Regions from separate parts of the Paenibacillus gansuensis genome, predicted to be linked through region 3. Evidence: riboswitches for the same ligand, from Rfam matches in the RefSeq annotation. Region 3 holds a riboswitch; each other region holds the start of a gene.

Region 1 (7,358 bases), on a different contig from region 3:
CTTCTCCGTTTGCACTCGGCCGTCCAAATCCAATGCGAATAGCTTTACCTCGCCTCGAGCATCCTTCTCCTCCAGTTTGTTGCCCCGATAATCGTATCCCCATACCGTATCACGGGCTAGAGGACGGCGTTCCGCATGGATGAACCCTGCAGGAGTATATTCATACTTAATCCAATGACCAGACGCATCCTTCTCTACCGTCTGCTGCCCCTCGGCGTCGTACGCATACGTTGTCGTATGGTTATTGCCGTCCGTAAAAGCTGTCGTCAAACCCCGCGGGTCATAGCTGTAGCGGTTCACAATCTTCTTGCCGGCCATAGACGGTTCTTCATAATAGACCTGCTCTGTCAAATTCCCGCTCTTATCATAGATGGAGCGGCTGATATTGCCGTTCGGATCTTTCTCCAGCACCACGTTCCCTGCTCCATCGTACACATAGTGAGTTAAAGCCGAGATGTTGATTGGAGTGAGGTCGACCGTGCCTTTTTTGTACTGAAACGTATCTGTCGTAAGACCTGCTGCATCGTACCGGTTTTCCGTAATGTTCTGGTTCCCGTCGAATGTTAACAGAATTTGACCTGCTGTGTTGTATACCGAAACCTCCTTGCTCAGATCCGGCTGGATTACTTTAATCTGCCGTCCTAAAGCGTCATAATCGTAATCCGTTTTCCGCTCTTCCACTGTTGTTTGACCGTCTACCACGATCTGGTTCCGCTCGATCGTCTTCTCCAATCTTCCGTGAGCGTCATAGTTGTATATTGTTCTGAGTCCGGCAGGAGATGTTTCCTCCTCCAAACGGCCGTCCGGAGAATAAAGGTAGTCTGTTTCCGCCCATTTGTTATCCTCCAGCTGGCGACGCTCTTTTTTCACATGTCCCCAATTATCTATCACGTAATCAAAAGTCTGTTTGGCGCCTTTCCGATCCACATCCTCCACCCGTTGAAACACATGGCCGTATGCATCGGTGACACTTACCGTCCTCTGATTCTCCTCGTTAACAGTCTCCACTTCATTTCCGAAAGCGTCATACTTTATCGTAGAAACCTCATTGGCTTCCGAAACGGAACGAACTGTATTTCCTGCAGGGTCCACATAATGCTTGCTTGAATAATAGACTTCCCGTCCAAACTCATCGAGCGCGGGGGTTTGGATATCCGTCATGCGCCCGTTGTAGCTGTACTTGGTCGTATGCCCTTCCCCATCCGTCTCGGTAAGAGGACGTCCCAGCTTATCGTACGTTGTATGCTGACGGCTCAGCACTTCATGCCCTGCATACAGCGAATCAGGTGTTCCTGCTGCCAATAACGTCGCGTTCCATTGCGGAACCGGCCCGCCGATGATAGTGTCCGTTACTTGGCCGTTGCCATCATAGATATAGCGGGTCCACGCATCATTCGGCTTCTTCTTTTCGATCAGTCTGCCCGCGCTGTCGTAACGGTTCGCCGTTATGGCGGTATAAGCGGATAATGATGCTGCTTTCACCGATATTTCGCTTGGAAATACAGGCTTAATCAGCTGCTTCTCCTCTAACACGCGGTCCCATAAATCATAGACATAGTCCGTACGTCCGCCGTCATCCGCAATGACCGCTTTCTTCCGTCCGCCCTCGTCATATTCGTAGGTTGTCTCAATAGAATCAGGATTCACGATCGTTTTCACCGGCTGCCCGGCTTTATTATATTTCGTCTCGGTCGTTTCCTTGAGCGGATCCGTATAACTTAAAACAAGGCCCCGATTATCGTACACAAACTTCTCTTCCAGACGTTCCCCGTTTGCATCGATAAGAGGAGTCGTCACCTTCTTAAGTGTATTGCCGGCTCCGTCTACAGTGTAGATGGTCTTTCTTTGATCGTCCGACTCTTCAATTACATTGCCGCCATCGTCATACTTATAATTACGTGTGATTACTTTAGACGGGTCATTCTTGTCTTTCAAAATATGTTTCTCTACCCGGCCCCAAGGATCGTATTCAAAATCCTCGGTCAAACCGGTCGGCCCTTCGCGGTGCTCCAGCCAATCCACACTGTTATAAACCGAGACCGTCTTCGCCTCGTCCGGCGTGCCCTCGTCCGTGATCGTCTCCAAAGGATTCCCGTTGTCATCGTTCTTATATGAGGTACGGGTATCGTCCGAAGTAACAAAGCCTTTATCGTCATAGGTATAATTGAATACATTTCCGGCACCGTCTGTTCGCTTGGCCAACAGTCCTTTGCTGGTAAATTCCTCTACCGTCTTGATAGTTTGGTCAGGATTTACGCCAGCCGGGTCAACTGCCGTTACCGTTGTCGTCTTGGATAGGATATGTCGGCCTTTTTTCACATAGTTGTAGTTTACTTCATAGCCGTGCGGACCCTTCTCCTTTTTCAAATCCTGTTGGTCGTCATACTCGTAATACACGATGCGCCCGGAAGGACTTTGCTCTGCAGCCACCTGATCATGGTCATTGTATTTGTATTTTTGCTCTCTTTGTAACGGATCCGCCTGCCGGATCAGGTTGTTGGCGCTGTAAGTATAGGTTGTTTTCGCCAATTCTTGCCCGTTTTCCGTGGTTACGGTCTCTTCCTTCTCGGTAGGACGGAAAGCGTCGTTCCATCTCAAGGTGTAATCACCGAGCGGGTGCGATACTTTCGCTTCCTTCGTTCCGTAGGCAACGCCCACAAACTCTTCCTTCTGGTCCTGTTTGCGCGTCATGCCCATCCGGGTGACACGGTTCTGCCCGTCATAGACCCAGTCGGTCACCACCGATTCCGGTGTGATCCCGCTCTCTTCGCGATCATTATTGCCGTTGTCTACTACTTTCGAAATACGGTGCAGGTCATCATAGACGAAGCGGATCAGTTTATTAGAAGGGTCCCTGTAGCCTACAAACTCTCCTGCTTTATTGTACATGTAGAAAAACTTCTGTTGGACAGTTAAATCCGCATGGCCTAAAAGATTCGTAATGATAGTCGTTTTTATATTATCGGTATCTTTATCGTATATGAAATCGACGCGATGCTTGTTCGTGTCATATACTGACTCAATCCTGTAATCAAGAGTAGGGTACGTAAGCACGCCTGACCATTCAAAATAGATCTGGTTTTCATTCCGGTCTTGAATCAACCAAAACCGTCCGTCGTTCTTAAAACGGTATCTCAGCTGATCCGGCCACTCGATAATGAAGGCATTCTTGTCATCCTCGCTATCCAAATTCGGGTCCAGCTTCAACTTGGGATAATGCTGCTTCTGCCCGTTGGTATAGGTGATATAATCATTGCCTTCCGGCTTAAACCAATACAGCGTTCCGTCGAAGCCCTGCCAGGTGATGTCTCCGGTTGTCCATTTTGTCAATCGGGAGTCCAGATTAAAGCTCCAGCCATAGCCGAAAGGACCTTTCTGCCGGTTCTGGTGATTGTATGTAAAATAAACGTCCAGGTCGATGCCCGGGCTCTTCTGAGTAAATCCCTGGAAGGTCTGCATCCCGTTGCCGGTCGTGAGGTTCACCCTCACCTCTTTGTCTGCCACCACGGACTCCACGTTCGGCAAATGATCTTCCGAGCCTGTTCCAGGCATGAACGGACGGACCGGCAGCCTCTCCTCCGTCTTGTTCCCCACGATGTCTACAGCAGTGATAAGCATCTCTTCCGCATCGCCCGGCTGTGCGGACAAAGCGATCCGAAGCGGGGCGGTCTCCCACACTTTCACCTTCTCGGTATCGCCCTTCACAGAAAGCTTCTTCATTCCGGCAACCAAATCACGGACTTCCACCGCTAAGCTGCCGCCGCCAAGCGGATGTACGCCCATAATTTCCGGCCCCGTGCGGTCCAGCAAGACCATCCTGAACTCGGTATCATATTGGGGAGCCGGGACCTCTTTGATATCAGCCTGTCCGCCCGGACTTTCCGAAGGAATAGAGAATTTCACCGTTAACGCGTGCGCTGTAAGCTGCAAGTGATAGACTCCATCCGGAATTTCCTTGCCGGAAGCGTCCTTCCCTGTCCATATAAATTGATTCACACCGCTGCTATCCTTGCTGGCGGTCATCAATGGATAAATTTTCTTAGTACCGACTTCTTTCAAATTTAGGGTTACGGTATAACCCGCGGGAGCATTTACCGGCTCCCCTTCCTGCGAGTCGATCCACTTCTTCAAATTATCAGTCCAAGATATGGTCATCTGGTCTTTATCGTTCGGAAAAATATCCGCCGCATCCGACAGCTTCAAGTATGCGTTGCCTTTACCGCCCTTCTCCTCCATATCGGGACGCTCTTTAAATACTTGATCCCCCTCAAATGAGTAGAATTTCGGAGTTTCGGTCCGGTCCGGATCATCGGTCCACGGATCTTGCACCTCTCCTGCCGTCGTATTGGCCTTGATCGCCTCTACACCGGCAGCCACGGCCTCGCCAAGTCGATCGGCAGCCTCCGCCCATACTGGAACCGGCAATAAATTAAACAATAGTGATGAAACTATCAAACCGGCCAAACCTTTACCAAACTTCTTCTTACCTATCACATTCCCACCCCTTATTCCCCGAAAAACAAAAGAGCCGCAACGCATCCAAGCGTTCGGCTCTACGGCATAATACTCCCTGCCTTGCACAACACTTCGGCGGTCTGGCGATCCTTCTCAGGACCCATGACTTTGCGTCTCCACCTTACGATGGGTTTGCCTTTTCGGTATGATAATTAGTACTAATATACTAAAATACTAATGTTATGTGCATTATTATAGCATAAATTGGTGAATTGTGGAGATTCACAAGAAAATAATAGGAGGTTTATAGTTCTATTGGATTAAAACTATAATTAACAGATTTCGCATTAGTAATCTGTCATTAAGGAACCTTGTTACAATAAGAAAAACCAGCCTTTGATGGCTGGTTTTAATGTAACCTTTGCGAACGTTTACTTTAAGGCGCCGAGCTAATGACAAACTCTTCCCAGCCCTGAACCGTATCGCGATTCGCGTAAAGGACGGCGCCTAAATTCAAGTCCGCACTGACGTACTTATTGTTGGCTAGCGCCAGCAGGGCCACTTTTCCGTTACCGCGGTCGATCAAACGGAACTTTTCCCATCCTTGGATGGTGGCCGCTCTCGCGATCAGCTTCGCATCTTGGTTCAGATCGGCCGTTACGTATTTATTGTTGGCCTTGGACAAGAAAGAGACCGTCCCGTCGGAATTTGAGACAACGGTAAACTTTTCCCAATCATTAACTATATCGCGGTTTGCGACCAATGGACTGGCTCCTCCGTTATCGGCAGAAGCAAATTTATTGTTTGCCATAGCTTTTATGCTCGATGTTGTACGGCTAACTGGACTTTGGCCGGCATACTTTTTAACGACATTAATGAAAGGTGTGTTAGCTTGGAAATAGCTTGTGGCGAACTTGCTCCACTTGGACGTGATAGTCGCTGCGCTGTCATTATAAATATCCGGTACGGGATTCATATTATTATGATAATAACCCCAGTTTCCTCCACCGGTTACTTTATACGACCAATTGGACCAGGAGGCGTTCAAATTATTCAGCCCGGCCAGCCATTTCTCTGTCAAATCAAGCTGACCGAAGGAAAACTCGCCTGCGTAAACCGGGACGTTGTAATTGGTCTGATATTGGGCCATTTTGGTCAACCAATTATCGATCATGGAATTAGTCAAATTCCAATCATTATAGTTCGTCGTGTTGTAATGATGCGTTTCATAGACAACGTTCGTCCAGCCGTATGTCGACGGCGGCAAGGATTGCTCCCAGTCGAAGAACGCCGCTACAATAATGATATGGTTTGGATCTTTGGCGCGAACCGCTGTGTACAGGCGGTTATATAAATCATATTTTTGTTTAACCTGTGCAGCATTTTCCGCCGATCCCATTGTAACCAACGGTTCATTCATTAAATCGTACCCTGCCACCGCCGGGTTGCCGTTATAACGGGTTGCGATTCGCTCCCAAATCTGCACCGTTCTGTCCTGGTAAGTTTGATTGCTCCATAACTGATTGGAGTCCGATATGCCGCAGGATTGCCATGGACAATCCCCTCCCTGGATACCGTGGAAATCCAGAATTACGTAAATGTTACGGAGCGCGCTCTGGTTGATAACCCAATCCAGCTCCCGGAAAGAGATAGAGTCCGGTTTCATGCTGCCGTCCGGATTCATGAAGTCCTCCCAATACATCGGCACCCGTACCACATTGAGTCCCATGCTCTGGATATTGTCTAAATCACTCGATTGAATCCACACATCATGATAACCCTGCTGAAGACTGTGATTCATATCCGTTCCGAAGCGGCTCCATAGCGTTTTAGTCAGCGTATACTGATCAGGGGTATTCATGGGAGACATCCAGGCTTCCTGCAGCAACCACCCGCCGAGGTTGGGGCCGCGAAGATTAACGATGGTCCCTGTACCGGAATTGTTTTTGATTACGGTTCCGCTCGTTTTTAGAAAATCGGAAGCGCCGAAAGCCGCATGAGCGACGGGCTGCTGCACAAACGAGAATAGGAGTCCCGCCATCATCACGAACGAAAGCAGTACAAATGAAAACTTGTTCCTCATCAATGTTCTCCTCCAATGAAAAGTTGAAAAGCGGTAACGCTGAAGCGAGAAAAGAAACGCTCGCTTGCCGCACCAGTATGTACGACCGCCTCCTCTGTTGGTGAAATCGTTTACATTTTATTTTATGAAAGCGTCGTTTCAGTTATGAAAATGGATCATCATAATTCGATACCAACATTAACTAATATATGGAACGATAACAAAACAATCGGTAATAGCCGCTATCCTGCTATTACCGATTCAAAAAGGTAGTCCTAAGTTTATACAAACGCAGCAGTGCTGCCATGTGAACTTTTGGGTGTATTTTTGTACTTGGAACGAAACTTAATTACAAACAAAATAAGCATAGCTGCAAAGAACACACCAATGTAAATGCCCATAATCAGCATGTCTCCCAACACGACGGAGAAGTCGCCGCCCGAAATGACCTCGCGGAACGCCTCGATCGAATAGGACATCGGCAGCCATTTGCTGACATGCTGCAACGGTTCCGGAATTAATTCAATCGGGAACGTGCCGGCCGATGACGTCAGCTGCAGAATCATCAGCAGGGTAGCGACAAAACGCCCCGGGTTGCCGAAAGCAGCCGCAAAAAAGTGAATAATCGTCATGAATGTCACGCTGGTCACAATACTTAATGTGATAAAATACGGTACGCTTTGTACATGCAGCCCCAGGACGTACAGCAGAACGGCGTCAGCCAGAAGCGCCTGTATTCCGCCGATGGTAATCAGCGTCAACGCTTTGCCTGCGAACCAGCTCCATCCGTTCGCCGGACGAACGGCAGGCTCTGCCGCACTGAAGACAATGGTCAGCATCA
Region 2 (7,358 bases), on a different contig from region 3:
TACAACCTGGCCTCCAAGCTGGTTTCCAATCAGGGGACGCTGTACAAAATATACGGCGACGGCGCGGTGACCGACCTGGACGGCAACGTCTATCCATACCGCTTCAAAAAGCAGGCGGAAGCCCCTTCCTCTACAGCGATAGCCGATGTGCTTCAGCGGAAAGACGTAGTGCAGTTTCTGGTGTCTTTAGTGCTGGTGCTCGTTCTGGTACTCGTATCGCTGATGCTGCTGTTTATTAAATATAAGAAGCGCAGAACCGGGGAGGACAGGATATGAGGCGAAATCTAAGCAGCTTCCTTTCTGACGGCGCATTTCTGGCACTGTTTCTGCTGTCGTTTCTGACCATCGTTTATATTGGCGGAGATCCGGATCAGTATCTGCGGAATATTATTTTTCTTAACGTTGCGTTTCTGATCGCCATTATCACGTATTTCACGAATGTGACCACGGGCCTGATTATTAATATCCTGTTCCTGTTCGGCTACGGCACGTTCACGTTGTACCGGACGGCTGTAACCGGAGGGGTGGTGGAGCTTCAGACTTATTTTTGGCTGATCATGACCCCGATTTATACGCTGACTACCTGGCTGCTGACATATGCAAATAAAGCGATCCAGGCGGAGAATGCCAGATTGAAAAAAGCGACGGTCTCCCTGGCCACGATGGACGAACATACCAACCTGAAAAATATCCGCTCCTTCCAAAAGGATGCTACCATCTTTATGGCCCTGTCCAAACGGTATCAGATTCCTCTGACACTGGTTGTGGCCAACGTGAAGTATTGGGATGAAATTAAGCAGATGATCAGTGAGGACCAGATGACGGAGGCGATTTTCGATGTTTCTTCGCTCAGCCAGACTACCATCCGGACGAACGACTCCCTTTACATGCTTAACAGCAATAACCCTACGTGGGGCATGCTGCTATTTACGGACAGGGAAGGCGCCAACATTGTCATTGACCGGTTGAGGGACAAGGTGGAGGATCTGAATATGCAGGATTATGCAGGACGGTTCTCCGTGGAGCTGGATTTGAGGATCGGTGCCGTGGAATATGACGAAACTGCCATTGAATCGCCGCTGGATTTCATCTCGCAGGCGCGGAAGCAGCTGGAATATGATGTGTAAGCATCCAGGGTTTCAGTGCGGCAAAGGAACTTCGAATACGCTCATCAAAAACCAGATAATGAAGATGGAAATCAGATAAGTAAGCACGGGACGGGTGTAATGAAGGCGCAGCATCAGGTACATGGTGGGGTAAAACAGGGCCTCCATCCAAAACCGGTATCCGTTCATTAATTCCAGCCTGCCGAAGGCGATAAACACATATTCCACAGCCAATGAGCCGGCTACCCACAGCAAAATATATTTGCATTGACGCCAGGCCCGTTCGCCGAAAGGGTAGTTCGTTAAGTACATTAAGGCAACAGAAGGCAGGATGAGGAACGTATAGAGGAGATCGACCGCCACATGAGAGCGGGGAAATAAGTGCGGGTCCGGATGATAACTCCATAGAAGCTTATCCTGGCACAAAATGTTATAGAGCAGGTCACAGGCGGCGGGATAGAACATCGACAAACCGTATTTCTGCCAATCGCGCCAGTCCCCTTTAAAATATACAAAGCAAAGGATGGCAAGCGTAAATAATACATGCATGAAGTTCTACCTCGCTTGACTGGAGTCACGCTGCTTACAGATACTTGTTACTGTGCTCTAGTTACTGCCAACTTATACCTTTCGCCGCAGGGCGTCGGAAAGACAACAAAGGGGCTGCCTCAAGGTTATATCAACCTTGGGGCAGCCCCTTCTCTTAAAAGAACGTCCGATACAGCATGTACAAATTCAGCGACACGATTATAACGGCAACGGTCCAAGCCAGCACCTTCAGCCATATCTCCTTCTCGTTAGCACTGCTGTTGTACAAACCAAAGAGTGTTGTCTAAGTGCAACTTTTACCCGAAAAAAATAGGAATGATCAAGTATATGCAAAAAAATTCATGTGTTATTTTATGAATATTGTACCAGTGTAACTTTTCTTGTCAAGGTAAAAAGACTGGATGGTAATTGATGAAAAAACAGTTATGAACGGCTTAAAGCGGTATAATTAGAAAACAATGAATTTCAACGGAAGGAGAATCCTAAGGGTGAAAACACTGCTTGTTACAGGCTATCGGGCTCAGGAATTGAGCATATATGACCAGAAGCATGCAGGGATCGTCTATATCAAGCAGGCTTTGCGGGATAAGCTGGTTCCGTTGATCGAAGAAGGGCTGGAATGGGTGATTACGGCGGGTCAATACGGGGTGGACCTGTGGGCGTGCGAAGTTGTCATCGAGCTGAAGAAACAGTATCCCGATGTAAAACTGGCTATTATTACGGCTTATCTTAATCCGGAAGAGAAATGGCCCGAGGCCAAACAGGACTATTACCGCGGGATTCTCAAAGGCGCGGATTACTGCGGATCGGTCAGCAACCAGCCGTACAGCGGTGTGTGGCAGCTTACGGCAAGAGATCAGCTGCTGCTTAGGAAATCCGACGGCATCTTGCTGTTTTATGATGAAGATGCAGGTGAGGCCAGCCCCAAATATATGAAGCAGCGGGCTTTGAAGAGGCATGAGGAAGACGGGTACGCCTACTTGACCATTACAGCCGAGGATGTACAAAGCATTGCAGACGAACAGACGCGCGACATGCAGTAAAATACCAACCTTATGGTTGGTATTTGCGGCTAACATAAGCGGTCATCCTTGGTTTAGAACCATGATTTGCCGATATACTTCCATAGCTTCAGTATGCTTGTCCGGATGATCAGCATTCAGCAGCAGGCCGTATTCATTCTTCATCCGTACCAGCAATTCACGGTAATGGCGCTTCTTTTCTTCTTGGGGAAAAGAGGACCGTTTCATCGATAAGGCATTGTGGAGGTAGTCTGAGGGGCTTTTCATGCTATACATCTCCTAATAAGAGCGACCTCTTGTTAGGTAACACAGCCGGCATAGATGCGTTATCCGTAGCCCTGGTGCTTTGCGTCCCTGCCTTTCGGCAAGTTTGCCTTTGTCTGTAAGCGGTTCCCGCTGGATGGTTTACTTACGTACATCCTATCACAGGGCCGCCGGATATCACCATAGTTCCAAGGTCTGTCTCTTTGTGAATTTGCGTGTTTGTAGCTGGGCGAAAGGGATGAAAACCGTGGAACTCCTGCTGTTCCTTATAAAAAGAACAGGCAGGCGTACCACGGTTAAGGGAGATGTTATAACATTTGGGCCCTGTGATTCCGTGCCGCGAGCGCGGGCAGCGGGTTCTCCTTCTGCCGGGACAGGTAAGCTACCATGAGCCAGATCAAGAGCACGCCGGCGATTTGCGCCATGGAAACGGACTGGCCCAGGAAGTACCGGTTGATGAGCAGGGCGGCCGCTGGAAACGACAGCTCGGCGATGGCGGCATAGGCGGCTTGCGTGCGCTGCAAGCCGTAGTAGTACAGGAGCAGCCCTGCCAAGCCGGGAACCAGCGAGAGCAGGAACAGGTCCAGCCCGAGGGGGAAAGTCAGCTCCCCGAGGGCTGGGGTCAGTCCGCCCTGCAGCGTCTGCAGCAGGGTGAGCATCGGCAGCGCGCAGAAGACGCGCAGCCCGGTCAGCTCCGCGAAGCTGAAGCGCTGGAGCAGGCTGCGGCCGAAGGTCGTGCCGCAGCCCCAGAGCAGCGCAGCAGCGATCGCGAGCAGGGAGCCGGCCCACTGGCCGCCGTGTGCTGCGGTGAAGGGGGCGGAGAACCCGAACGACAGCACGTAGGCGCCGAGCAAGGCTCCGGGCAGCACGACGTAGTAGGTGCTGGACCAGCGCTCGCGCAGCAGCCATTTCGCCGCCAGGACGGCGAAAAGGGGCTGCAGTTTCTGCAGCAGGACGACCGCGCTCGGGTGGCCGTAGCGGAACGCTTCCGTGAACGCCCAGGTGGCGAGGGCGGAGCTTCCCCACGAGACGGCGAGCAGGAGCAGCCACCCGCCGGCAGACAAGCCGGACAGCTTGCGGAAGGCGCGGATGATCCAAGGCAGCATCATCAGGCTGATCAAGGCATGCTCAAGCCAAACGATCTGCAGCGAGGTGAGCCGCTCCACCAATCCGCTGCGGAACAAGGCGTCCGTGCCCCACATGGCGGCCCCCAGCGCCACCCAGAGTAAGCCGCTGCGTCTGGCATCCGGCTTGATCATGCTCTGTTTCCTGTTTTGGCCGAATCAACAACATTCGCCAGAAGCTGTGCCGCTTGGTCTACCAGTTTCGGAGAGTTGGACTTTACGCCGCGGAACTTGCGGTTCTCTTCCACGGCATGTACGCCGAATCCTTCCAGGTCATAAGCGGTCATCATCATTTTCATCGTTGGAGCCTGGACGACCAGGAACCATTCCCGGACCAGCGGGTGATCTTCCGGCAGGTGAATATATTCTACATTCGGATGCGCCGGGCGCTCCTGGTCAGGAACGCCGAAGATATACACCTTCTCCGCCGTTTCCGCCATCGTAAAAAAACGCTCCAGTACGGGGGCCACGGCACGGGAAAGCTTCTGGAACCCGGCATAGATAACCGCTTTAGGTTTTTTTGTTATCACCATATTCTCCATAATCAGGCACATATACTCCAGCTGCGGCACCTGCGTTTCATATTTTAAAGAGGCCGTATCCAGCTGAGCACGGCTTATCATGCCTGCTATTTCTTGAACTTCCCCCACACTTTGGTCAAAAATATCCCGGTATAACGATGCGTTAATCATGTTCATTCCTCCATTAGATTTAGGTTTATGTATTTCGGACGGTTACAGTTGAAAAGGGCGGATCCATTTTACTTGGGCCGGATCCAGTCCTGCTTGCAAAAGCTCGTCTGACAGCTGGGCAGCCACACCCTTGAGAATGTCTAACGAAGCGCTTAACTCCACGAGGCTCATCAGTTGGATTTGCGAAGCTTCCGAAGATAACTCCGCTTTCCCGGAAACGGCTGCCGAAACCTCTGTTAACCGTCGCAGGCGGCCATACAGGTGATCGTACAACTGCTCGAGTTTGCCGGTATTGCATATAAGCACCTGCTGTTCGGTTGCTGCCTGGTTAGCCGAGCCGGAAAGCGTCAGCAGCAGTTTGCGTACATGCTCCGTACGTTCGGAGCCGGCGGCAATGAGTTGATCTTGTTCGTGCATCGCCGAAGCGGTATGGTCGGCCTGCTTGAGCAGGTCGTTCATGGTGCGTCCGATATCTTCGGACAGCTTCTTAGCCTCGCCGGAGAGTTTACGGATGGCATCGGCAACGACGCTGAATCCGGCCCCGTATTCGCCCGCATGGGCGGCTTCGATCGCGGCGTTCAGGCTGAGCAGCTGTGTCTGGTCTGCAATATCCTTGATCTGCAGGAACAGGGCTTGTACCTGTTTGATTTGTTTGGCGAAGGTTTCGTAGCTTTCATTAGCCAGCTCCGTCCGGTGCTTTATGCGGGACATGTCGGATAGAAGCTGTTCCAGAACGCCGCGTCCGGCCTCCATCTGCTTCACCCATTCCCCGGTAGTCTGTGCAGTGGAGTGGAGGGTGTCCTTTGTTTGCTGAAACTGCTGCAGCACCTCTTGTCCCTGATGCAGTGTTTCCTCCGTGCCCGCCGTTTGCCCCTGAATTCCGGATGTAATGTCCGCCGAGGCAAGTGTAATCTGCTCGGCCCGGGCTTCTACATCCGCCGCATTCTCTTGAATGGCGCTTGCTGCTGTCTCGATATGCCGGTTCAATTCCGCCAGCTTCATCAGCACGTGAGGCAGCGTATCGTTTGGCAGCCCCGGATGGGCATCCGGAGTTTGGAGCAGTTCATGTGCCGCCGCTGTTTGAAATTCCGCCGTACCGGCCGATTGCAAGATACGGTAATAGGGATACAGAAGATAAATCCACGCGGATACGACACCCGCGTAAGCGAGGGGCAGTGCCCAGTGCCCTTTCAGCCAAACGGTAAGGGATAAACCAAGAAGAGTCACTGCGCCTAAAGCCCAAACCTTTATACGATGATGTGTTGCAATGAGGACCGCCTCCAACTTTGTACCTAGTTTGTATAATGTTTGTATAGGAATTGTAGCACAGATTGGAATTACTTAGCAATATAAAATATATACATAGACCACCTACGTGGCCCCCATCGCGCCCCAGTGACCAAGGGAGGGTAAAAACTACCCACCATCACGCCCGAGTGACCAAGGGAGGGTCAAAACTACCCACCATCGCACCCCGGTCACCAAGGATTCAGTAATGGGTACTGTAACCATTTTGTAAATTCGTGTACTTTTCATCGGTCTCGGGTCCAGTATCGAAAACCATCCCGGGTCCGTTACGGCGGGAAAGGAATTCTTTTACACTTAGTTCTGTGATGAAGCACTCGATACGGACGCGGCCTGACAGAAGTCACAAAAAAGAAGCGCGATATGCCATAAAGGGTATTTGGGCAGTCGGTAAACTTCAGAACGCAAAGAACATGGAGTAAAGGAAAGGGAAGGGGAACAACAATGATGACATGGTTAACCAAATGGTCATTCACTAACAAAGCGGCGGTGGGGCTGCTCGTCATTATGGCGCTCGTGATCGGGGCGATCAGTTACACGACACTGCCCATGGAATTTATGCCGGAGGCGGATAACCCGCAAATAACGATAACGGTGCTGGGCCAAGGCCAAGACGCTAAATCGATGGAAAAGAACGTCATGAAGCCGATCGAAGAAGCGGTCGGGACGGTAAAAGGCAAGAAAGAAATGTTCTCGAACGCGGGGGACGGTTTTGCCCAAGTGAACATGAATTTTGACGGCAAGACCAATATGAAGGAAGCTACGCAGGAAGTGCAGAAGGCGATCGATTCGCTGCAATTCCCGCAGGGCGTCATGAAGCCGTTTGTGGTTCAGTTCAACACCTCGATGATTCCGATTTCGCAAATTACAATGTCGTTTGACGAGGGATTGACGGATCAGAACATCAAGACAGCCGAAGAAAAAATCCTGCCGGAACTGCAAAAAATTGACGGCGTGGCAAGCGTAGGCCTCTACGGCAAAACATCCCCGCAAATCCACGTGAAAGTGGATCAGGCGAAGATGGCACAGTATAAGGTGAATGCACAGTCGCTTATGACTCTGCTTCAAGGGCGCAGCGTGTCGGCTTCCATCGGGGAGCAAACGATCGGCGGCCAAACAGGCAACGTCAACGTAACTTCGACCATCGACAGCGTGGATACATTGAAAAAACTGCCGGTCGCAGCGGGCGCAACCCTGCAGGACATTGCCTCCGTAGACATGGTCTCCAACCAGGAGAGCGTAAGCCGGGCAAATGGGAAAGATGTGCTGTTCGCGGTCATCACGAAAGAAGCGAAC
Region 3 (7,358 bases):
TCACCGAAGTCCTCGATTAGGGACAGCTGATGCTCAGTGGTAAGAATACCGTGATATCCATTTCCTGAAGTATCTTTTCCAGGATTCGTTTCATCCGAGAAACTCCAATATCCAGCAAGATCGCTATCGATGTGCCTACTGCTATGATTTGTCATATCGGACACAATATCTTCGGACGTACGTGCCGTCTTCCAAATACGCACCTCACCGATCATGCCGTCAAAATAACGTTCTTGGAAATCCGAGCCGATTGTAATGTTAGATGCATTGGTTGAGCTTACAACTCCAGCTAAGGAAGAATCAAGCTCCCCATTGATATATAACCGCATTTCGTTCTGCATTTCGTTCTGACCTACTTTATAAACAGCGGCAATGTGATACCATTTTCCCGTTTCTAATGTACGGACAGAGTTAAGTTGAAAGGTATCATTGATTGCAAAATTAATGTGATTAAACCCATCCAAAGTTGGCGGACCATCGCTGGTACGCAAAGTAAATGAAGGTTCCCTGCTGGTTTGGTATTTACTGATAATTCCTTCTTTCCAACCGAAAGAGTCAGGTTTGATCCATGCCTCTAAAGTATACGATCCGACATCTACATTACTGTCAGGCAGCAGAATATGCTTGCCTTCTGCTCTCGCAAAGGAACGTGAATGCAGCGGCATTTCCCATGCTCTCTGCGGGGCAAACTCACTCTCAACATGGCTGCCTTCATAAACCATGTGCGCCTTGACTGTATAGTTTCCTTGAGACAGCTTTTCAGCCGGGAAGAATGCGTGTCCTTCCGAATCGGCTGTCACAACTACATCCTGATCTGCGTATTGAACTTTTACAGGCGGAAGGTTAGTACTAGCGTATTTATACAAATATATACTGGAATCAGGCACTGCACCCGTTACAACCAGACCTTCTTCCGTCACTTCTATAACCGGGCTCTTCATAAAATACTTAACAGTCCGGGCACTTTCAGCTCTGCCGGGGGAAGTAACCGTGAACCCGAACTTGCCTACTTTATTCTCTATCGGCACCTGTTCAAAAACAACATATGATACCTCACTGCTTGATGCTTCAACCGTTTTGGAGGCAACTAGCTCTCCTGATGGATCGTAGATTTTCACCGTATCGCCCGAGGACAATCCGTCTACTTTCACCTTGCCAAGAGCGGGGTAGATAAAGATATGATCAGCGCTTGGAGGCAGCGAAGCTTCAACCGTTGCAGGAGGCTGCGTGAGCGCCGACACCGTGTTGGACTCGCCTTGGCGAACCCCCGCGTTTACCTGCAGCTTGAACTGATAAGCCGTTGACGGTTTCAGCCCGGTTACCAAAGCCAATTGAGATTGTTCATTCAAAGGCTTGGTTAGGACCGCCTCTTTCCAAGTCAGTCCCTGATCTTCGGACTGAAGCAGCTTCACATTCCCGCTTTGCAGAGCAGAAAACAGCAGAGAAACGGACTCCGGAGTAGACGCGGCAGCCAACACAGTTAAATCGCCAATAGGCGCATTTACCTTCGCAGGTTGGACATTTCCCAAAAGAAACTTAAAGTCCTCTTTCGTTCCCTTACGCCCATCTTGGTTATAATCATATGTATCGGCTCCCGGTGCTTTCATGAGCTTCGCGATGTCCCTGATATCGAACACTTTATCCGAGTCCACGATGACCGGCGGAAGCGCAACGACAGCGGCAGTTTCCCCATACGTAAGCTCTGCAGTCAGGTTGTGGGCTCCTTCCGGTAAATCACGGGCAAAGGTTATCGATACAATCCCGGAGTTGTTACCTTGGCCTCTTCCGAGCTCAATCCCGTTCTCTTTAAGAACAATCATGGTGCCGGCAGGAGCGCGAAAGAGAACCTCGGGCCGCACTTGATCCGTCACTGTTGTACGAGCAGGCATTAACAAAATAGGCCGATCCTGATCTGCAGCCGATAAAGCCGCCTGCGCAGTATCGCCCTCCGGCAGAAGGTATCCTCCTGCAGCGAGTAAAGCGATAACGGATATTTCCTTCACCTTATGTTTAAAGTACGGAGTATAATTCATGATTAAAAATCCTCCCTTGCCTGAATCAGGCGAGATTCCACACCGCAGTGGAAATTTTTACTTATTCGTTTCTATTCTAGCAGAGAGCTTCTAATGAACATAGTATTTTTGTCACATTTTATAGAATTTTGACAATACTAATGACATACAAATCTAGGGCACAAGGACTACTGCAAAAAGGAGAGGACTTTCTATGGAACGCACATTTCTGCAGAGACATACTGTGGAGGCAGCCAAGCAACTACTAGGCTGCCGGCTTGTAAGGACAACCGATAGCGGCCGTATTGTTGTACGCTTAACGGAAACGGAGGCGTACCGCGGTCCCGACGATGCGGCGAGCCACGCCCACCGCGGAGTGACGCCCCGCAACCGGCTTATGTTCGGCCAAGCTGGCATCGTGTATGTGTATTTATCGTATGGCATGCATTACTGCATGAACATTACGACGGAAGGGGAAGGCGAACCGGGCGCTGTACTTCTGCGCGGAGCCGAGGTCGTGGAAGGGCTCGACCTGGTCCGGGCCAATCGTCCTGGGGTCCCCGATGCGCAGCTGCTGAACGGCCCCGGCAAGCTGACCAAAGGGCTGGCGATCGACCTCTCGTTCAACGGGTACGATCTGTTCAGCCCCGGGGAGGGCGGCCTGGAACTGTGGCCGCCCGAAACAGAAAAGCCGGTCTCCATAGAAGAGACCGGCCGGATCGGCATCACCAAGGCGCGCGAACTGCCTTGGCGCTTTGTGGCACGTTAACGCGGTGTTAGCACTCGCTATAGATACAAGGCAAAAGCAGCAGGGTCTTTGCTGAACGTTCCTTAATCTTAAGCAAAAACTTCTGTTCGATGTATTCCGGGCACCAGCCCGGTTACTCTTCCCTCTTATCCCGTTCTACTTCCTTGGTTTTGAAATACGTTTCCGCCTGACTCCGCAAAATAAAAGCTCTAAGTCCCTGCGACTGCTCCGGTGTTAGGTCCAGCAGCTGTACGCCGTAATAAAAGCCTTGTTGCAAAGGCTCGCACCGGACCACTTCTACCGGGCACTCCAAGGTGAACCCGATATCCAGGGTAAGGTCCAAGCGGGTGCCTGCGGGAAGGCGGTCGTAATCGAACACGGTGAGCCCCATACCGCTTAAGCTGACATTCTTCAGCTGCAAAGCAACCGGTTCCCCCTTGGAGAATAGCGTAGACTCGTGCGGGGACTTGAAATGCCCCTTCCGGTCAGCCGGAACCCTCGGGCTCTCCCGTTTGTCCCTGAATTTTCTCTTATTCTCCGGAGGGTTGATCACCATAATAGCGCCGTTATGCCTGGCAATCACCGTGGAATGAAACACATGGATACCCGCCGGGGAATAAATCGTCAGCTTCACCGGACTTCCCAGCTTGAACAGCTTATATTCAGCGATCTCCACTTCTACGATATCGCCTTCCGCATATGTTAATACACCTGTGGATACAAAATCATCTTTCTCCACTACTGTTTTGCAATCCAATAGAACCGAGGCAGCGATCTCCGATTGATAATTTGTCTTCTTTGAGGCAAAGCCTGCGCTCATTTCCTTACCCGCTCCTTTCCTCCACGCCCCTGTATTCTCCTGAATTACAACAAAAAAGACCGCATCCTCTTGAATAGATACCGCCTATGGCTGTAGAAAGGATTTTCGGTAACCAGGCTGCCATAGCATGAATATTGCATTCATTCCTTAGACCCTCGGCTTTGCGTCCTTATCTTTCGATAAGTTTGCCATTTGTCGAATACATTCGAAATTATTTGGTTGATTTTACTATACCTTTTTTTTACAGATGATGCAATAGATTTCACCAAGTTTTTTAGTTCATAAGACCCTGTTTCATAGGACCTTAAGCATCCCTCGATCCGTTTTGACAGCATCCGTTACAATAATTTAATATCATTGGCGTTTCGCCTTAACAATAGGGTGGTACAGTTGGTTAATAGATTGTATATGCATACATCCAAGGAGGAGCTCACCATGGAAGCGGTTATCAGCCAAGCCAACAGGGAAGATTTTCTTGATATGATCCAATTAGCGGACTTAACCCTGCCTGAAAGAATGAATCAGCATGAATTGAAGAAATATTTTGAACTGTACCCAGGGCTGATTTTCAAGGCAACGCTCCATGGCCGCCTCGTTGGATTCTGCTGCGCGGGAATAGACATGTATCAGACGACCGGCTGGCTGCTGTTCAACAATGTAGCCAAGGAGTTTCAGGGCCAGGGAATCGGCAAGCGGTTTATCGAAGCGAGGCTGCAGGCACTTTCTCAGTTCCCCCGGCTTCGCCGCGTCCAGGTGACGGTAAGCGATACGAACCTGGCTTCCATTCGTGCGCTTCAGTCTTTCGGATTTCAGCACAGCCATTTGGAAGTGAATTATTACGGCCCCGGTAAGCATAGAAGTATTTACGAGCTGTCGATGATGCCGGTAGAGGTCGTGGTGGATTTTGCATTTCGTGCTCCTGCCGAGGAATGGAATGTGGTAAAATAGGAAGTAATTTACAACCTATTCGTGCCATAAAGGAGTCATGCCTGTTGAAAAGCTTATACTCGCCTGAACGCATTAAACATACCCATCACCGTTTGAGGACCGATACGATCAGCGCCATTTTAAATGAATTTGACCGGGACATCATGAAGCTGGAGCCTTCCAACCGTTCGGAGAAATACGCTAAAATGGCTCAAAGCGTTTTCCGATTCTTCCGGGGAAGCGCTTATTTGTTTTACTATGACGTTACGCGGATTCCGTTCCCCTTCCATACTCCGGAAGACCGTCCGGTATGGATTCAGGGGGATCTTCATTTTGAGAATTTCGGCGCGTTCCGAAATGAAGACGGACAGATGGTCTATGATGTCAACGATTTTGATGAGGGTTACCTCGGCTCGTACGTATATGATCTGCTTCGGATGGCGGTCAGCATTGTACTTATCGCCCAAATGAGACATTTCGGCGAATCCGACGCGCGGGAAGCGGTAGAGGGCTACCTTAAGGCGTACTACAAGCAGATCCGCAGGTTTGCAGACGGCAGGGATGACGCGGCCCGTATGAACTTTACGGAAGAGCAATCAAGCGGTTTGCTTCGTAAACTGCTGCGCAAAGTAAATAAACGAAGCGCGTCTCATCTTCTGGAGGACGTTACTTCCATGAGCGGTCAGCGGCGCAGATTTAACAGCACCTCGGAACTGGAGCCATTGAAACCGAAGCAGCGTAAACTGTTGGAATCGGCTTGGTTTGAGTACGTTGGAACTTTGGAAGAAGCCGGTGCGCGGGGAGAGGGATTTTACAAGATAAAGGATGTTGTGGTGAAGCATGCGTCCGGGACGGCTTCCATTGGTTTGGACCGCTACTACGTGCTGGTGGAAGGCGGAATGGAGCGTACGGCTCTGGATGACCTGGTGCTGGAAGCCAAAGAGGTTCGCGCACCGGTTCCCGCTTATTTCCTCCCCCATAGCGAATCGTTCTGGGAGCAGTTCCCTCATCAGGGAAAACGGGTCATTACTACCCAGCGCTCGATGCATCATAAAGCAGATCCTTATTTGGGTTACTTTACGCTGAACGGCGATCATTATTATGTAAGAGAACGTTCCCCTTTCAAAAAGCGGCTGAAAATCGACCAGCTGGAGACGGTGGACGATCTGGTTTCGACTGTGAAGCAAATGGGACGAATCACCGCCAAAATGCATGCCAGAGCTGACAGGGATGTAGAAAAGGCGCTTCTGCCCTATCACAGCGAAGAGGAGATCGTCCGCGCCATTGGCAGCGACTCCGATGCTTTCATCAGCCAGCTTTCCTTTGCAGCAATCACTTATGCGAAGCAGGCAAACAGCGACTACGAGATGTTCTGCAGCTGGATCCGTGAGGAGGGCCTGGTGAGCGGGAATGAAGAAGCGGCTGGGAACGCGGATCAGATCCCGATTACCTGAATCAACAACGAAGGGCACTGATCTCCGTCAGTGCCCTTCCTCTTATATTCAAGCGCCGTTATTCTTGGCGCAAATACCGCTTGTCTTTCAGGAACAGCTTCCAGAATATATAGAAAGCTGGACCGAGAATGAGCAGGCCGACGACGTAGGCCACCAGCAGAGCGCGGAACGTAGCCGGGTCCGTAAAGCCCTGCTCCACCGTCATATACGGATAGATAATGTAGGGCATGTGAGACAGACCGTACCCGATGCTGGCAAAGGCGTACTGGATAATAATCGCCGTAAACGCCAGCCGGGGTGCGCTCGTTCCATAGCCTTGTGTCCAAAACAAAGAGCTGTACCCTATGAGAAAAGCGAGAATGGAAAACAGGAACCAGAGGAAGTTCTCCTGAATATTTTCTACAATCCACTGCGCGTCCCCCACCATAGAGAACGTGGTGATTACCGCAAAGAACAAGGTAAACGGCCCAAGCCAGAGTGCCGCTTTGCGAAACAGCTTGTAAGCCGTCTCATCCCCCGACTCGCTGGAATAATCCGCCAGGAACAACGAAGACAGAAACAGCTCGGTGGACAAGCCGAACCCTAAATGGGCCCAAAGCGTAGGCGACGACAACAGGCGGCCGAAATGCAGCACCGGAACGCCGCCTTCTATATCGATAAATCCGCCGAGCGAGATCGGCAGCACGCTTACAAGCAGTCCCGGTATCAACACGCCGGTTACCCCGGAAACAATATTTAACTCCTTGCCGTATTTCCGGGAGGAATAGGCATATATCATAAAGGTGCTTCTTACAAGCAGCAACGCAAGCACCAGGCTGACCGGAAGAATCAAGGCTGTACCCAGCAACGCATTCGCCGTCGGAAAGAATCCGATCAGTGCCACAACTACCATCACCAGAAACGTGTTGGTTACCTCCCACGTAGGCGACAAAAAACGGTTGGCCAAAGCTCCTGCGTTCGTCACCTCGCCGCGGCCGAACACCATGCCCCAAAACCCGGCCCCGAAATCTACCGAGCCCAGAACGGAATAGACGAACAGAATTGACCAGACCAGCAGAATCGCAACGGAAGACTCAGCCATTGCTCTGCACCCCCTCATCCTGCTCAAGTACAGGCGTATTCGGGGACAGATCCTTAGAAACCGGATGGCGCTTGAAATAGAAGCGCAGTACGAATGCCGTCAGGAATAGCAGCACGATATAGATTCCCAAAAACAGCACGAACAAGGGCCCCAGGTTCTCAGACTTCGTAGCGGCGTCTTTCGTCAGCTGCATATGGTAAATCGTCCACGGCTGGCGTCCGGTACAACTAAAAATCCAGCCGGTCTCAATCCCGATTAGGGACAAGGCTCCCGCACTGGTAAGCACCCACAGCCACCACCTCGGCAGCGTTCGTTT
Region 4 (7,358 bases), on a different contig from region 3:
GATGCCTTTCTTCTTGAGCATATCCGACAGCTTTTCCGAGTTCTCAATGGATACCGTACCAACCAGTACCGGCTGATTCTTCTGATGGCGCTCCACGATCTCATTCACTACCGCACGGAACTTGCTCATTTCCGATTTATAGACGACATCCGGGTTGTCCTGACGGATATTCGGACGGTTTGTCGGCACTTGGACTACGTCCAGGCCGTAGATTTTCTTGAATTCTTCTTCTTCTGTCTTCGCCGTACCGGTCATTCCGGCTAGCTTGCGGTACATCCGGAAGTAGTTCTGGAACGTAATGGTCGCAAGGGTCATGCTTTCGTTCTGAACTTCCAGCTCTTCCTTCGCTTCAATCGCTTGATGCAGTCCGTCGGAATAACGGCGGCCCGTCATAAGACGTCCTGTAAACTCATCGACGATCAGCACTTCGCCGTCTTGTACTACATAGTCTACATCGCGCTTCATAATCGCATGTGCTTTCAGCGCCTGTTGAATATGGTGGTTCAACGTAACATGCTCGTGATCAAACAGGTTGTCGATACCAAACGCTCGCTCTGCCTTAGCCACACCGCTTTCAGTCAGTGCTACAGAACGGACCTTTATATCAACCGTGTAATCTTCTTCATATTGCAAGCGCTGTACGAACCGGTTCGCAGCAAAATAAAGCTCCGTAGATTTAGCCGCCTGTCCCGAAATGATCAAAGGCGTTCTGGCCTCATCAACCAAGATCGAGTCTACTTCGTCAATAATCGCATATTGTAACGGACGCTGTACCATCTGCTCTTTGTACATCACCATATTATCGCGCAGATAGTCGAATCCGAATTCATTGTTTGTTCCGTAAGTAATGTCGCAGGCGTACGCAGCCTGTTTCTCATCGTGAGACAGATCATGCAGGTTAACACCTACCGTCAATCCCAGGAAGTTATAGATCTGAGCCATCTCGGCGCTGTCACGCTGTGCAAGGTAGTCGTTGACCGTAACTACGTGCACGCCTTTGCCAGCAAGCGCGTTTAAGTAAACCGGAAGCGTTCCGACAAGTGTCTTCCCTTCCCCGGTTTTCATTTCTGCAATACGGCCTTCGTGAAGCACCATGCCCCCGATCAGCTGAACGTCGTAATGACGTTTGCCCAGGGTCCGCTTGGAGGCTTCTCTGACTGTTGCAAAAGCTTCCGGCAGCAGGTCGTCCAAATCCTCGCCTTTCTCCAGCCGTTCTTTAAATTCTATCGTTTTATGGGCTAACTGCTCATCCGATAAACTCGCAAAATCCGGCTCCATCTGGTTAATCCGGTCTACCGTCTTGAACAATTTCTTAATTTCACGTTCGTTGGAATCACCAAATATCTTCTTTACCAATCCCAGCATGGGTTTTCCCCTTTCTACTTCCAAAAACCATGGTTTGCCTTAAATTGTAACAGTTTGTGGGATAAGCCGCAACCAAACCGACAGCAAAGCTTCCTATAGATCATACCATAACGGACCAACTTTGTTCCCTATTCAACGTGAATTTCCAGAGGAAAGTTGCAGGATTCTACTGGAAAAAAGAAAAACCCGGCACACCGGCCGGGTCCTTCCGCCTTCTATTTAATTAGCAGGCTCAATCAGCCCGTATTTGCCGTCGTTTCGTCTATACACTACATTGATAAGGTTGGACGCCGCGTTAGAGAATACAAAGAAGTTATGTCCTACCATATTCATCCGTAAAATCGCTTCTTCCAAGTCCATGGGCTTGAGGTTGAACTGCTTGGTGCGGACCACTTCATCCAAATCTTCCTCATCCAACAACTGGGTGGCTGTTGCTGCCGTGGCATCCGCCGTTTCCTTAAACACTCTCGCTCCCCGTTCATGTCTTACTTTACGGTTCATTTTGGTTTTATGCTTCCTGATTTGGCGCTCCAGCTTATCGACAACCATATCGATGGAAGCGTACATGTCCTCGCTTTTTTCTTGGGCACGTAGGAAAAATCCGTTTAGAGGGATGGTAACCTCCACTCCGTGGATCCCGCGTACTGCGGTTAGTGTTACATGAGCATCGGATGCAAGGGGTGTCTCAAAATACTTGTCAAGACGGGCTAGCTTCTTCTCGGCGTAGTCTTTCAGTGCTTTCGTAACTTCCAGGTGATCTCCGCGTATCAACAGATTCATAGATGAAACGCCTCCTTAGACTTTGCTGAGCTTTCACATGCAAGCAGTGTAACCTGACTTACATATATACCTATTCGACATACAGTTAAAAATTCCTTTACATGTTGCGATAAATTATCAGAAAATTTTGACTATATATAGAGAGAATAGGTAAGAGTAGTTATGTACACAAAAAAGCACCCTGCCTAAACAGGGTGCCGTTGCAAGCGTTATTATGCATACCAGGTTTAACCATCTATAGGAGCCCGAACGGGCCGATGATTACAACTTAGTTACGTTAGCTGCTTGAGGTCCGCGTGCGCCTTCCACGATGTCAAACTCAACGGATTGACCTTCTTCAAGAGTCTTGAAGCCTTCGGATTGAATTGCGGAGAAGTGAACGAAAACGTCGCCGCCTTCTTCGGATTCGATGAAGCCATAACCTTTTTCTGCGTTAAACCATTTAACTTTCCCTTGCATGTAAACAACATCCCTTCATCTTCAAATGCTGTAGGCTCGCGCCTTACAAGTTGAATATATCACCGCAAGAAATCAATGTCAATCGTAAATGTAAGCGGTCACATGGTGTGTAAGGAGTTGTCAGAATATTTTGGTATACACATATTTTCGACAAATTACACACATCATGAAAGCTTGTTTTCATTAGTTATTAACAGAGTTATGCACATTATCCACAGGGAAAATATTCACGGTTAATTACTCTAATTCAACATCAATCGACACGCCTCTCAAAGCCTCTTCCCTCAAAAATGAGTAAAAAGGCATTCATGTCCTATGAAAATAATCCTAAAGAAACTCCGTCTACAACTCAATTGCAGACGGAATTTGATGTACTGGTCCTACTTCACGTTTGAATTCAGTCCGTGATATTACCGAGCTGCAAGCCACATAAACATGATGTTTTCACGGACAGCTTTAGCGATTTGACGAGTGGAGTAGATACGCTGGGTGTAGGCGTAGATGATAACTTTGGCGAGAATTTTAGGGTGATAGCTATCCCGGCCGCTGCCAGGATATATTGAATGTACAAAGAAACCAATCCCTTCGTAGATGGCGGGTGGTACTTCCATATTAACAAGGAATGGTTTCCTTTTTCTGATAAAAATGAGAAAGGGGGTGTCCCTATTCATCATCTCATGATGACTTTTGGGACAGCCCCTTTCACCAATTATAGGTAATTGTAAGTTACAATATTACTTTTTTGTCCATCTGGATTTTCAATATAAATTTGTACCGGTCCAGGAACGGTTGCTGGCGGCATTGTGATTTTAACTCTATAAGTGCCGTAGTAGGTCATTACAGGCACGAGCTTTCCATCGACATAAACCTTTACAGCAGAGTTCATATTGCTGCCGTTAATTAATTGAACCGTACCGCCTGTTACAGGTCCGCTTGTCGCGCTTATGCTCGAAATTGTAGGTGATGGCGCGACTGGATTTTGATAAGTAAAGGTAGTGGTTACCGTAGCTCCCGAAGGATTCGTCAGCACTACATTAACGGCACCCGCTACTGCACTGCTAGGCGTAATGATTTTAATTCGATTTGCGCTGTAATAAGTAGCCACTGGCACAGACTTTCCAGCGATTTGAACGGTTATTTTGGAGTCAAAATTCGTACCGTCAATTAGAACAGCGGTGCCGCCCGCAAGAGGCCCATTATTCGGCGAAATCGATGTAATCGTAGGCAATGCCTCCATATAAGTAAATGCTTGGCTTATAATGGCTTCCTGTCCGTCTGGATTAACGACTCTAACATCGACTGGGCCTTTAGATACAGCTGCTGGAGAAGTGACTTGAATGCGTCCCGTAACCATGTAATTAAATTGAGCTAAATTATTTCCAAAATACACCTTTGCTCCTGAGGCAAAGTTCGTACCGTTAATATTGACAAGCGTACCGCCGGACAAATAACCAGAATCGGGGCTTATGGAAGAAATTGTAGGAGCTTCTGCTTTAGGAGGTAATGTATAAGTATAACCTCCTGTTACAGTCGCCTCTTGACCATCCGGATTTACAACCTTTACATCCACGACCCCTTCTGTTAGAGATGGCGGGGTAGTCACTTTAATTCTTGAACCTGAGAAATAAGTCGTTAATTTGCCCTCAACATTTCCGAAAAACACTTTCGATTGAGAAGACAATCCGCTGCCATCAATTAACACATCGGTTCCTCCACTGATTACCCCGGTATTCGGTGTTATCACCGTAATCTTGGGAGCTGGCGCCGCAGGCAGAGGATCATAGCTGTATCCAGCAGGAGCAACAGCACTGGAGCCGTCCGAGTTTTCAACTTTTACATCCACCGGCCCTGGTTGAGTTGCCTTAGGAGCTGCTACTTTAATTCTTTGCGGGGAATAATATGTGACCATATTCGCTAAATTAGCCCCAAAATAAACCTTGGAGGAAGAGGTAAATAGATTGCCGTCTATAATTACAAATTCTCCTCCACTAACTAGTCCAGTATTGGGTGTAATCGAAGTGATTTCCAACTTAGGCAGTACTGGTTCATTGTAAGTGTACCCCTGTTGAACAGTCACAGTGGTTCCATCTGGATTCGTTAATGTAACATCCTTCGCCCCGGATGTTTCGCCTTCCGGAACAACTACCTTCATAAGGGTAGATCCATGATAATAATTCATGGCCGCCGGTTTCCCGCCGATAGTCACCTTAATGCCGGACATGAAATATCTTCCCGTAATCGTTACGATATTTCCACCAGCAAGCGGACCATTCGCAGGATCAATTAGTGTGATAATGGGTTCGGCCTTATACTGATAAGTGCTAAACGCTGTCTGCCCGTCAGGGTTTTTAACCGTTAATTCACTCGTACCTTGTACGCCTGGAGGCACAACAGCTTTCAACTCAATTGCACTTATCCATTGAATATTTAAAGCCTGTTTAGTCCCAATAGTGATAGTTGCTCCATTACGGAAATTTGAACCGATTATCGTAATTTCGTTTCCGCCGTCTGGATGCCCGCTGTTTGGTTGAACAGATGTAATTGTAGGTGCGGGAAAATTAACTTTTAAATATTTCTGAGGGATTAATTTCGTTCTTGCAGCACCCGCATAATCTAAATAGGTAGCCTTCGAATTATAATCAGATGTGTAGAAAGTACCTGTCTTGTTAAGGTCTTTAGGTCTGATTTTGTATGTAAAGGTAAGGGTATTATTCTTTAACTCCAAGAAACTCCATGTCAACGTGTTTCCATTCACCACAGGTTGAGGGATATTATCCTTATAGGAATCGGGGACAATTTCAAATTCAGGGGAAACGATATCAGACACAACCACATTGTATGCGCTAGCAATGCCTATCTCTTTAACAATCGCCGCATAAATTTCGGCAAGTCCGGTTGACCCAAGTACAAAGTGATGGTGACTTGAAGTGGTAGCCATTTCTTTTAACAAAATATTAGGTCCGCTTGTATCCGGGTTGTCTGTTGTATTCAACAATGCGATAGTGTAAAATACAATTCCTTCTTCTTTGGCTAAATTTGCCTTTTCCTTAGCGTACTGGTAAGCGGTTCCTGTAGGCACAGTCGCATCTCCATCCGTCATAAGCACAATAACAGGTTGTGCCTCTGGCCTTCTGCTCTCAAGCATCTCCATAGCTTTTAGGATGGAATCTCCAGTAGCGGTGGCTCCGCCTGCATTAAGATTACTAATATAATTCTTTACCTGAACCGAGTCCGTAGTAAGAGGCAGTCCCTGGGCATCGGAACTAAAATCTACAACGCCGACTCTATGTTTCGTCAGATCCATCATATCAACAAATTGCTTAGCTGAGCTTATTGCATCTGTCATTTTCTGACCTGTCATACTGCCCGAACGATCGATGATTACAATAACGTCGTTCGGCACAATTACATTAACAGGTGGCGTACCCTTAATATCCAAGGTAACTTCAGCCTCTTTGTCTGTTGTAATAGTTGCAGGATTTACAGACCTGTCCACTGAAACATAATCTGTAGCTGCAGATGCTGGAGTTACGTAGCACAAAGACGAAAACAAGAACATAAGCGACATGACGATGCATACTATTTTATTCAAAGATTTCATAGTTCTCCTCCTTCTTGGTAAACCAGTTCAACATGCAAAAAGAAGCAACAGCTGGTTGCTATTGCTCTGATTGGAACAAAAAGCAACCTGGCGAATCTAAACTTTAGACCCATGGCTTTGCGTCCTTACATCACTGTAAGTTTGCCATATTCATTTGGATAATTATAGAATATTATTAATCTATTTTTTTTGGTCGAAAAAGATACTATCTGAAATAAAATTCTCTTCATATCTATTTTTTTGTTTTCGAGCCATTGCGGCCATGTTGAAATTATGAAGCGATTCTTCTTTAAGCTGCTGCATTTTGTTCAAGATAACATGATCGTTTAGGAGCAGATTTACAATTCTATCCCTAAAGTGCTCTGCATTAATCTCAATCTGGTCTGAATTTAGTATCTGTTGAATCAGTTCTTCCCGTTTGTCAACATACTGAACCATCTCTTCAACAGACAGCAATTCAATCTGTCCAATCCATTGCTGGGTATGCTCCTCTAATTCTGACAATGATTTAGGCATGAGTCATCGCCTGAGACTTGCCGGAGATAATCAATTTGCTTGCTTCAATCCACGTTTCTTTTAGCTCTATCAGATAGCCCAGCACTTCTTCAATTGGGGACTTAACCTTTTTTATATTTCCTTGGATGAGCAAATAATTCATATACTCGTACAGCTTGTGCAACCCGTCCGACACTCCATGACTAGAATCCAAAGAAGAAATAAATTCATTGATGATAGCTTGAGCCTTGCACAAATTAATATTCGTCTGCTCATAATCATTGTTTTCAATCGCCTCAAGTCCAGACCTGCAAAAGCGAATCGCTCCATCATATAACATTATCAGCAGCTGAGCAGGAGTCGCTGTTAAAGCGGCATTCTCCAAATACTTGTTTGTAATTTTTTGATGTTGTAGCATAAGAGCCTCCCTCTTTTTAAGCTCTATTGACCACCAAAGGAATTCATTAAGGATGCCGACTGAGCTTGGTATTTATTCATAGCTTGTTCCATAGCGTTAAATTTTTTATAATAGTTGTTCTCTAACGTTGTTAGCTTGCTGCTTTTCTCCGAAATTTGAGTTAATAGTTTTTTTATTTCCCTGCCCATCATGCTTTCCGTATTATACGGCTGTGTTGTTGAAGAAGAGTATGCCGATGTG

Evidence for each region. A riboswitch is a leader RNA that binds a small molecule or an ion and turns the genes downstream of it on or off. The one in region 3 is predicted to bind cyclic di-GMP.
Region 1: linked by a shared signal. The riboswitch ahead of ACFSUF_RS15500 (RHS repeat-associated core domain-containing protein) and the one ahead of ACFSUF_RS24790 (PilZ domain-containing protein) in region 3 are both predicted to bind cyclic di-GMP.
Region 2: linked by a shared signal. The riboswitch ahead of ACFSUF_RS18330 (hypothetical protein) and the one ahead of ACFSUF_RS24790 (PilZ domain-containing protein) in region 3 are both predicted to bind cyclic di-GMP.
Region 4: linked by a shared signal. The riboswitch ahead of ACFSUF_RS24450 (IPT/TIG domain-containing protein) and the one ahead of ACFSUF_RS24790 (PilZ domain-containing protein) in region 3 are both predicted to bind cyclic di-GMP.

What each region holds. Positions count from the first base shown of each region.
Region 1 covers NZ_JBHUME010000009.1:60,760-68,117, forward strand. The annotation lists gene ACFSUF_RS15500 (RHS repeat-associated core domain-containing protein) at 1-4,494, opposite strand, end outside; cyclic di-GMP riboswitch class I at 4,587-4,662, opposite strand; gene ACFSUF_RS15505 (cellulase family glycosylhydrolase) at 4,892-6,538, opposite strand; gene ACFSUF_RS15510 (YhgE/Pip family protein) at 6,799-7,358, opposite strand, start outside.
Region 2 covers NZ_JBHUME010000011.1:225,664-233,021, reverse strand. The annotation lists gene ACFSUF_RS18350 (cellulose biosynthesis cyclic di-GMP-binding regulatory protein BcsB) at 1-276, shown strand, start outside; gene ACFSUF_RS18345 (diguanylate cyclase domain-containing protein) at 273-1,127, shown strand; gene ACFSUF_RS18340 (CBO0543 family protein) at 1,140-1,655, opposite strand; gene ACFSUF_RS18335 (DUF1273 domain-containing protein) at 2,144-2,698, shown strand; gene ACFSUF_RS18330 (hypothetical protein) at 2,741-2,944, opposite strand; cyclic di-GMP riboswitch class I at 2,977-3,062, opposite strand; gene ACFSUF_RS18325 (DMT family transporter) at 3,250-4,200, opposite strand; gene ACFSUF_RS18320 (DICT sensory domain-containing protein) at 4,197-4,757, opposite strand; gene ACFSUF_RS18315 (methyl-accepting chemotaxis protein) at 4,800-5,984, opposite strand; gene ACFSUF_RS18310 (efflux RND transporter permease subunit) at 6,507-7,358, shown strand, end outside.
Region 3 covers NZ_JBHUME010000020.1:37,301-44,658, reverse strand. The annotation lists gene ACFSUF_RS24800 (LamG-like jellyroll fold domain-containing protein) at 1-2,033, opposite strand, end outside; gene ACFSUF_RS24795 (DNA-3-methyladenine glycosylase) at 2,227-2,781, shown strand; gene ACFSUF_RS24790 (PilZ domain-containing protein) at 2,894-3,580, opposite strand; cyclic di-GMP riboswitch class I at 3,685-3,780, opposite strand; gene ACFSUF_RS24785 (GNAT family N-acetyltransferase) at 4,016-4,528, shown strand; gene ACFSUF_RS24780 (DUF2252 domain-containing protein) at 4,573-5,961, shown strand; gene ACFSUF_RS24775 (cytochrome d ubiquinol oxidase subunit II) at 6,020-7,042, opposite strand; gene ACFSUF_RS24770 (cytochrome ubiquinol oxidase subunit I) at 7,035-7,358, opposite strand, start outside.
Region 4 covers NZ_JBHUME010000019.1:349,878-357,235, reverse strand. The annotation lists gene secA (preprotein translocase subunit SecA) at 1-1,365, opposite strand, end outside; gene hpf (ribosome hibernation-promoting factor, HPF/YfiA family) at 1,585-2,145, opposite strand; gene ACFSUF_RS24460 (cold shock domain-containing protein) at 2,407-2,604, opposite strand; partial or broken gene ACFSUF_RS24455 (transposase) at 3,018-3,161, opposite strand; gene ACFSUF_RS24450 (IPT/TIG domain-containing protein) at 3,314-6,205, opposite strand; cyclic di-GMP riboswitch class I at 6,284-6,361, opposite strand; gene ACFSUF_RS24445 (hypothetical protein) at 6,386-6,721, opposite strand; gene fliS (flagellar export chaperone FliS) at 6,714-7,118, opposite strand; gene fliD (flagellar filament capping protein FliD) at 7,142-7,358, opposite strand, start outside.